Regions from separate parts of the Kitasatospora sp. NBC_01302 genome, predicted to be linked through region 3. Evidence: riboswitches for the same ligand, from Rfam matches in the RefSeq annotation. Region 3 holds a riboswitch; each other region holds the start of a gene.

Region 1 (2,190 bases), 3.7 Mb from region 3:
CTCGCCGTGGTCGGCGGGCTTGGTGGTGGGGAAGGCGACCTTGTCGAGGTAGAAGCCCCAGAACTTCGGGAAGGCGATCACCGCGCTGCCCATCACGTGGACCAGCGCCCGCTTCAGCGCCCCGGCCTCGGGCTGCTCGACGAAGGCGTTCAGCAGGACGATCCCGGCCACCTTCTCGGGGGCGGTGGTGGCGGCCTTGAGCACGGTGGCGCCGGTGTAGGAGTGGCCGACCAGGACGGCCCGCTCGATGCCCAGGTGGTCCAGCAGCGCGACGACGTCCCCGGCGATCGCGGCGGGGGAGTAGTCGTCCCAGGCGGACGAGGACTCGCCGAGGCCGCGCAGGTCCATGGTGATCACGCGCTGCCCCGCGGCGAGCAGCAGCGGGCGCAGGTGGCGGAAGCTGGCGCGCGGCTCCAGCATGCCGGGCAGCAGCACCACCGGGGTGCTGTCCTCGCCGGAGGTGCCGCGGCTGTCGGCGCCGAGCGTGTCGTCGAAGGCGATGGTGCCGCCGGGGAGCTGGAGGAACTGGGTCTGCGGGGCGGTGGTGGCGTTCATGGCGGCCTCCTGGCCTGGCGAACGGTGGGTGCCGGCGGCTTGCCGACACCCACAAAGCTATGGCTAATAGCCATAGCCGTCAACCCCTTCCGCACAGCTGCGCCGGGCAGGCCCTACAGCCCCTCGGCCCGGAACGGATCGTGCTCGGCGAGCAGCTTCTCCAGCCGGGCCTGGTCGACCCGGGTGACGATCTCGCCGGCCTCCTGGCGGTCCCGGACCACCTTGGCGAGGGTGAACGCGGAGGTCAGTGCGTAGAGCAGGCCGAGCGCGAGGAAAGCCCGCATCCAGGAGCTGATGGGCAGGTAGGCGATACCCACCGCGAGGCCGCCGGCGGAGAGGGCGAAGGAGAGGATCGCCTGCACGTAATAAGCGGACGTGGTCCGTGGTTGAACCGTGGAAGTCATACCTGAAGGATGGCCAACTGCCGTGCTGCGCACCTGAGTACGACTACTCAGATCGGGCCCGGGCGGTTCTCGGCATGACGGGAGCATGACGCCCGGGGAATGTGCCCGTTCGACCGGAGCGGCTTGGAATCGCGCGCTCCTGGGATTAACGTTTGATAACGCAGCGCGGTCGGCAACGCCGTACCCGAAACGGCACCGTGCGCCGTCGCCTAATCCACGGACCTGGCCTTCGGGTTGGGCCGGGAGCCGGGGAACCACCGTTCCTTGGGGTGAATCGGATCGTCCTGGGCCGTTGCGGTCCAGGTCGGACCGTAGGAGACCTTCCTGCTCCGAACCCGTCAGCTAACCCGGTAGGCGCGAGGGAAGGAAAGGAGCGCGCCCCCGTGGCGTTGTCGCACTCCCCGGAGAGCCACACGGAATCGGGCACCACCGGCCTGCTCGACCACCCCGACGCGACGGCGGACACCGCCCGGCCCAAGGTGCCCCGCCAGGCGCGCGCCGGTGCCAACTCCGCCGGCCTCCGGCTGGGCAGTGCCCCCACGGTCGTCACCGCGATGGCCGCCGCACTCGGCGCCACCGGCCTGTCGGCCACCGCCGCGGCTGCCGCCACCACCCCGGTGCCGGCGCCCGCCACCACGCTCACCGCTCCCGACCAGCAGGCCGCGGCTCAGTCCGACGGCGCCGCCGACCCCGGCCTCGCGCTCGCCGCCCGGATCCAGCAGCAGGCCGACCAGCGCACCGCCGCCGAGGAGGCCGCCCGGCTGGAGGCCGCCAACGAGGCCGCCGCCAAGCGCGCCGCCCAGGCCGAGGCCGCGGCGCAGGCCGAGGCCACCGCCCGCGCCCAGGCTGCCGCCCAGGCCGAGCAGGAGCACGCCGCCGCGCAGGCCGCCGCCGCCCGGTCCGCCGCGGAAGCCGCTGCCGCGCAGGCCGCTGCCGCGCAGGCCGCCGCCGCGCAGGCCGAGGCCGCGGCCGCCCCGGTCACCGCCCGCCTGCCGCTGGCCAAGTACACCGTGGCCCCGTCCGGTTCGCCCTGGGCCCAGCTGCGGACCGGCCTGGACTTCGCCGCCGCCGCCGGCACCCCGGTCGGCGCGGTCGCCGGCGGCACCGTCAGCTCGGCCGGCTGGTCCGGCGCCTACGGCTACCGGGTCGTCCAGACCCTGCCGGACGGCACCGAGCTCTGGTACTGCCACCTGGCCTCGATCGCGGTGACCGCGGGCGAGGTCGCCCCCGG
Region 2 (2,190 bases), 800 kb from region 3:
CGCGAGGCCGCCGTGCTGGACCTGCTCGCGGACGGCCTGACGGACCAGCAGATCGGCCGCCGTCTCGCGGTCTCCACCCGCACCGTGGACAAGCACCTGGAACACGCCTACGCCAAGCTGCGGGTGCACAGCCGGGTGGCCGCCGCGGCGGCCTGGCGCGGCACCGGCTGAGCCCCGGTCCCCGCGTGCTTGCGGGGACCGGGGCTCAACGGGGGCTCGACGGGCTCAGACCCGCTTCGGGGTCCGCTTCAGCGCCGGTTTCAGCAGCTGAAGTCGATCAGCGAGAACGACTCGTAGTGGTCGGAGGTGTAGTAGTCCGACCCGTCCTCGCCGGTGATGATTCTGCGCGTGCCGCGGGTGGGCGCACCCGGCGTGACGACCGTGTACTCCTGGTAGTAGCCGTTCGGCTCGCTGGGCAGCACGCCCTCGCGGTTCTGGAAGGTCTCGCCGTCCTCGGAGTACGGGAACGGGCCGCCCTGGGCGATCAGGTTCAGCGTGTCGTCCGCCTGGCTCGGCAGCGCCGACTGGCAGATCGAGCCGCTGACGTCCGCGTGGGCGTCGGCGGCGAAGACGGCGGTGGGGGCCAGGGTGAGCATGCTCACGGTGACCACGGAGGCGGCACGCGACTTCAACGCGCGTAGAAGAGTCTGCATGGCAAGCAGTCTGGGGGAGCGTCAGGAAGTCTGGGAAGGTGCTGGGAGCACGCCAAGAGACTTTTCATGTCCATGTAACTGGATGGCGGTCCAGGTGATGCGATGGCGTCGCTTTCGGTGCTGGTGTGACAGGTGTGACTCGCCTGACATTGATGATGATCATGTCATCTGCCTACCCTGCTGGCGCCCGCCACCCAGCGGCGGGCCCAGCCCCCGGGACCGCCGAGTCCTGCCTGCCGGTGGCCGGCCCCGGAGCACCGCACCAGGCAGGAGCGGGGGACCCAGGTAGTGCCAGCCGTGCCCCGCCCGCCTGCGCCCGCAGGCCCACCAGGCACGCCCGGCTAGGGGTGAAGCCGCCACCGGAATCCGTCGGTGGCCGGGCCATCTTGCGGCCCGAACCCGACAGCTCACCTCGTAGGCGTCGCAAGAGGACTCCCCGTGATACCCACCTCCACCCCGCTGCGCCTCGGCGTCGTCGTCGGAGCGCTCGGCCTGCTCGCGGTGCCCGTCGTCGGCCAGGCCGATGCCTGGGCCCGTACGTCCGGCACCGCCGTGCCCCAGGTCACCCAGGACCGGCTGGCCCCCGCCACGGCCACCGCCGGCGCCTCGACCACCGCCGCGCTCACCCTGCACGCCGCCTCCTGCTTCACCGCGAAGACGGTGGGGGTCGGGGTGCGCGACGCCGCCGGCAACAACCTGGACTTCCCCGGGAACCTCGGCAACCAGCAGATCTGCCCGAGCGGCCTCTCGCTGACCACCGGCGCGCGCAGCTTCCCGGCCGGTGCGTACCAGATCTTCGGCTTCTTCCAGGACCAGGCGGGTGCCTGGCACAACCTGACCACGCAGACCCTCACGGTCTCGGCGGCCGGCACCCCCACCTCCACCCCGGCCCCCGCCCCGACGCCCGCGCCTTCGCCGTCGCCGAGCACGCCGCCCGCCACCGGCGGCTCGCCGGTCGCCGGCAAGACGCTGACCTGGTCGGACGAGTTCAACGGCCCGCTGGACGCCACCAAGTGGAACGACAGCACCACCACCGCGTACAAGTACGGCACCCACAACCCGGACGACAACAAGCTCGACTGGCTCGACCCGTCCGACGTCTCGGTGGCGAACGGTGTGGCCACCTTCACCGCCCAGCCCTCCAGCCACACCCTGGAGAACGGCAAGCAGGCCTGGACCACCGGCCTGCTCACCACCGAGGGCACCCAGCAGGGCTTCAAGGTGAAGACCGGCGACTACGCCGAGGCCCGGGTGCAGATGCCCTCCGCGCCCGGCGCCTGGCCCGCGCTGTGGACCTGGGCGAACGGCGGCAGCGAGATCGACTCCTTCGAGTACCACCCGGACAACCCGAACCTGCTGGAGCTGACCAACCACGTCAACCCGGCGCACGACTACCTGACCGACGCCACCGACGTGAAGCCCGGCCAGTGGGTCACCATCGGCACCTACTACGGCGCCAACTCCGTCGACTGGTACGTGAACGGGGTCAAGGTCTACTCGGACAACACCGGCGTCGGGGCCAACTGGTCCGCCAACC
Region 3 (2,190 bases):
GGCTGCCGTGGGGCGAGGTGCTGCGCCAGGAGGTGCTCGATCCGCTCGGCCTGACCCGCACCACGCTGCTGCCGCAGGCCCCGCACGCGGGCGGGTTCGCCGTGCACCCGTGGGCGGACGTGATGCTCCCCGAGCCGCTCACCGACACCGGCCTGATGGCGCCGGCCGGGCAGCTCTGGTCCACCGCCGCCGACCTCGCCCGCTGGGCCTCCTTCCTGGCCGGCACGCTCCCGGGCGGCGCGGAGAAGGTCCTGGCCCCCGCCACGCTGGCCGAGATGCGCCGCCCCGCCGCCGGCCCGGACCGTGACGACTGGACCTCCTGCTTCGGACTGGGCCTGCAGCTGTCCCGGCAGGACGGGCGGCTGCTGGTCGGCCACGGCGGCTCGATGCCCGGCTTCCTGGCCGGCCTGTGGTTCAGCCCCGAGGACGACGTGGCGGCGATCACCCTCACCAATGTCACCGCCGGCTCCGGGCTCGGGACCGTGGCCCCCGACCTGATCCGGATCGTCGCCGAGCGCGAACCGCTGCTGCCCACCGCCTGGCGCCCGTTCACCGACGCCGATCCCGACCTGCTCGCGCTGACCGGCCCCTGGTACTGGGGACCCACCGCGCTGGCCCTGCACCTGCGGGCGGACCGGGCCCTGGAGCTCACCGCGCTGAGCGGCCCCGCCCGCACCTCCCGCTTCCTGCCCGAGCCGGACGGCAGCTGGGTCGGGCTCGACGGCTACTACGCGGGCGAGCCGCTGCGCGTGGTGCGCGCCGAGGACGGCTCGGTCAGCCACCTCGACGTGGCGGGCTTCGTGCTGACCCGCGGCGCCTACCAGCCGGCCGCGGTGGTGCCCGGCGACGTCGACCCGCAGGGGTGGCACGCGGGCTGACGCGGCGCTGGCGGGCTCGGCGTCGGCTGACGCGGCGCTGGCGGGCTGACTGGCTGACTGGCTGACGTGGCGCTGGCTGACGTGGCGCTGGCTGACGGAAATTCATATCACGGGGCGATAACGATGCGAATCGTTATCGCCCCTCCAGCTTCGGCATGAGACACCTCACATTGCCCTGCGACAGCGCCTCCTGGCTTGAGATGGGACCTTCGACCTGTCTACGGTGCATGCCGTTCGTCTCCACACGAACCCCGCTCCCCGGAACGCCGAATCCTGCCGCCGGATGGAACGGGCACTGTGCACTGAAGCACCACGGCAGGGGCGGGGGACCCAAGGTAAGTCGCCCCACCTGGAGCACGGCTCCGGGCGGGGCTTGGGGTGAAGCCGCGCATTGCGCGGCCGGGCAACTCCAGCCCGAATCCGACAGCTCACCTCGCAGGCGTGGGAGAGGAAACGCTTTTCATGCTGTCCGTCAACGGTCGCCCCAGCCTGCCCAGCCGCGCCGCCATCAAGCGCGCGATCGCCACCGCCGTCATCGTCGGCGCCGGCGCCGGTCTGCCCATGATCACCGCCGGTGGCGCCAGCGCCACGCCGATCCACTCCGGTTCGCACGGCCACGCCGCACAGCACCAGGCGGCCGCCGCCGCTCCGGCCGCCGCCTCCCAGGCCGCCGCCCCGGTCGCCCAGGCGCCCGCCGGCTACACCGTGCAGGACGGCGACTGGCTGTCCAAGATCGCCACCAGCCACAACGTGCAGGGCGGCTGGCAGAAGCTCTACGACCTGAACAAGTCGGTGCTCGTCAACGGTCCGGACGTGATCTACCCCGGCCAGCACCTCGCGCTCGGCGACGCCCAGGCCCAGGCCCCGGCGCAGACCCCCGCCCCGGCCCAGGCTCCGGCCGCCGCCCCGGCTCCGGCTGCCCCCGCCGCTCCGGCTGCCGCGGCCGCTCCGGCCACCCCGGCGCTGAGCGCCAACGCCAGCGTCGCCTCGCTGCAGGCGCTCGCCGCCTCGATCGTCCCGGCCGACCAGCTGGCGTCGTTCGACCAGATCATCACCCACGAGAGCGGCTGGAACGTCACCGCCACCAACCCGAGCTCCGGTGCCTACGGCCTGCCGCAGGCCCTGCCCGGCAACAAGATGGCCTCGGCCGGCTCGGACTGGGCGACCAACCCCGCCACCCAGATCAAGTGGGCGCTGCAGTACATGAACCAGACCTACGGCAGCCCGAACCAGGCCTGGGTCTTCTGGCAGGCCCACCAGGCGTACTGATCACCCCGGTGATCAACGGCCGCCGGCCCGCCCCCATCGGGCG
Region 4 (2,190 bases), 5.3 Mb from region 3:
CGGTGCGTCAGGGGCGGATGATCGCCGCGATCGGCATCACCGTGGCCGACTCGTAGCGGACCACGGCGCCGGTGTGCGGGGCGTGGATCATCTGGCCGCCACCGACGTACATGCCCACGTGGTGCATGTCGCTGTAGAAGACCAGCAGGTCGCCGGGCTGGGCGTTGGCGATGTTGGTGCCCTCGTTGGTACCGGCCGAGGCCTGGTCCTGCGAGGTGCGCGGCAGCGAGACGCCGGCCTGCGCGTAGGCCCACTGCATCAGGCCCGAGCAGTCGAAGGAGCTCGGCCCGGCGGCACCGTAGACGTACGGCGAACCCAGCTTGCTGACGGCGGCGGCGATCGCGGCCTGCGCGGCCGAGCTGCCGGCACTCGGCGTGCTGGGGGCGGCCGTGGTGGAGCCGGTGCTCCCCAGGTCGGTGCGGGAGGAGCCGCGCGAGGCGGTCTGCGCGTCGGTCTGGGCCTTGGCGGCGGCGGCGGCCTTGGCATGCGCGGCGGCCTGGTCGGCCGCCGCCTTGGCGTCGGCGGCAGCCTTGGCCTCGGCCGCGGCCATCGCCTGGCGCTGCTGCTCGGTCAGCGTGTTGAGCAGGTCCTGAGCCTGCTTCAGCTTGGCCTGGACGGCGTCCTTGGCGGTCTTCAGCTGCTGCGTGGTGGCATCCAGCTCGGCGAGCTTGCCCTGCGCCTCGGACTTGTCCTGGTCGAGCTTGCGCTGCTGCTCCTGGAGCTGCTTCAGCGTCTCGCTCTCGGTGCTGCTCATCTGGTTGAGCGAGCTGGCCTGGCTCAGGAAACCGTCCGGCTTGCTGGAGAGCATCAGCTGCACGGTCGGCGAGATGCCGTTGCTGGCGTACTGGTCGGCGGCCACCGAGGCCAGCCCGGACTGCAGGTTGGTCACCTGGTCCTGCTGCCGCGCCACCTCGTCCTGCAGGTCACTGACCTGCTTCTGCAGGGTCTGCTGCTTGGCCTGCGCGCCGTCGTACTGCTGGGAGGCCTGCTCCGCCTGGTTGTTGAGGTCGTCGACCTGGGACTTGACCTGGTCGAGCGAGGGCGCCGGGTCGGCGTGCGCCGCCCCCTGCGCGGAGAGCGCCACGGCGGTCGCGGCGGCAGCGGTCAGGATCGACGCGCGAGTACGGCCGACGGGCTTGGGACGACGATGGGACGCCACGAATCCTTCTTCCTCCGACCGCCTACCGGGTGAGCTGACGGGTTCGGGCTGGAAGAGATGCCCTACGACGCCTCACCGGCCTGACGGCCGACCTGGCGCCGATTCACCCCGAGGAACGTGGTTCCCCGGCTCCGGTCCGCAGCTCCCCGGTGAGGGGGTCCCCGTCGGGCAGTCAACTGCCCGTGCTGCTTTCCAGACTCGGCGGTAACCCCCGCTGCCACCCGGGTCGGGTGATCACCATCGCGGTGGTCTGATGAGCGACCCTAGTAACAACTCTGTGATCCGTTCAAATCCTTGTCAGAAAAAACGCCTAACTTTGACTCTGGGTGCTATGGAGATCACCCGCGCGTGATCATGCCGGATACGAACAGGTGGCCCCCGTCACACCGCACGGGTGACGGGGGCTCAGCGGCGGTCGGCGCGCGCCGGGGCGACGGCGGGTCAGACCCGGCGGATGATGAAGGACTCGCCCATCGTGGTCGGGTCGGCGATCCGCACCACGTCACCGGTGTGCGGCGCGTGCACCATCTTGCCGTTGCCGATGTACATGCCCACGTGGTGCCGGTCGCCGCCGAAGATGATCAGGTCGCCCGGCTGCGCCTGGGACAGGCTCGGCACCGCGGTGCCCACCGTGGCCTGCTCCTGCGAGGTGCGCGGCAGCGAGACGCCGGCCTGCGCGTAGGCCCACTGCATCAGGCCCGAGCAGTCGAAGGTGGTGGAGCCGGTGGCGCCCCAGACGTAGGAGTCACCGAGCCGGCTGAGCGCCGCCTGCACCGCCTGGCCGGCGTAGCCGCCGGCCGCCGGGAGGTCGAGCGAGCCGAGGTCGGTGCGGGCGCTGCTGCGCGAGGCGCGGTCGGCGGCCTGCAGCGTGGCGCGGTCCGAGGCGCTCAGCGAGTTGAGCAGCTTCTGCGCCGCGGCCAGCTTGCTCTGCACGTCCGCCTTGGCCTGGTTCAGCTGCTGGGTGGCGCTGTCCAGCTGGGCCAGCGTGTCGGCGGCTTCCTTCTTCTCCTGGTCCAGCTTGCGCTGCTCGC

Evidence for each region. Region 3 has a riboswitch for cyclic di-AMP ahead of OG294_RS06115 (LysM peptidoglycan-binding domain-containing protein). Riboswitches for the same ligand answer to the same signal wherever they lie in the genome.
Region 1: another riboswitch for cyclic di-AMP. It lies ahead of OG294_RS22050 (M23 family metallopeptidase); the one in region 3 lies ahead of OG294_RS06115 (LysM peptidoglycan-binding domain-containing protein).
Region 2: another riboswitch for cyclic di-AMP. It lies ahead of OG294_RS08760 (glycoside hydrolase family 16 protein); the one in region 3 lies ahead of OG294_RS06115 (LysM peptidoglycan-binding domain-containing protein).
Region 4: another riboswitch for cyclic di-AMP. It lies ahead of OG294_RS29325 (C40 family peptidase); the one in region 3 lies ahead of OG294_RS06115 (LysM peptidoglycan-binding domain-containing protein).

Annotation. Positions count from the first base shown of each region.
Region 1 covers NZ_CP108404.1:5,073,183-5,075,372, forward strand. Annotated here, with positions in the region: gene OG294_RS22040 (alpha/beta fold hydrolase) at 1-555, opposite strand, end outside; gene OG294_RS22045 (YiaA/YiaB family inner membrane protein) at 669-959, opposite strand; cyclic di-AMP (ydaO/yuaA leader) riboswitch at 1,156-1,331, shown strand; gene OG294_RS22050 (M23 family metallopeptidase) at 1,343-2,190, shown strand, end outside.
Region 2 covers NZ_CP108404.1:2,158,491-2,160,680, reverse strand. Annotated here, with positions in the region: gene OG294_RS08770 (helix-turn-helix transcriptional regulator) at 1-171, shown strand, start outside; gene OG294_RS08765 (ribonuclease domain-containing protein) at 261-653, opposite strand; cyclic di-AMP (ydaO/yuaA leader) riboswitch at 957-1,088, shown strand; gene OG294_RS08760 (glycoside hydrolase family 16 protein) at 1,092-2,190, shown strand, end outside.
Region 3 covers NZ_CP108404.1:1,360,073-1,362,262, forward strand. Annotated here, with positions in the region: gene OG294_RS06110 (serine hydrolase domain-containing protein) at 1-878, shown strand, start outside; cyclic di-AMP (ydaO/yuaA leader) riboswitch at 1,210-1,335, shown strand; gene OG294_RS06115 (LysM peptidoglycan-binding domain-containing protein) at 1,341-2,147, shown strand.
Region 4 covers NZ_CP108404.1:6,674,295-6,676,484, reverse strand. Annotated here, with positions in the region: gene OG294_RS29325 (C40 family peptidase) at 8-1,159, opposite strand; cyclic di-AMP (ydaO/yuaA leader) riboswitch at 1,163-1,313, opposite strand; gene OG294_RS29320 (C40 family peptidase) at 1,601-2,190, opposite strand, start outside.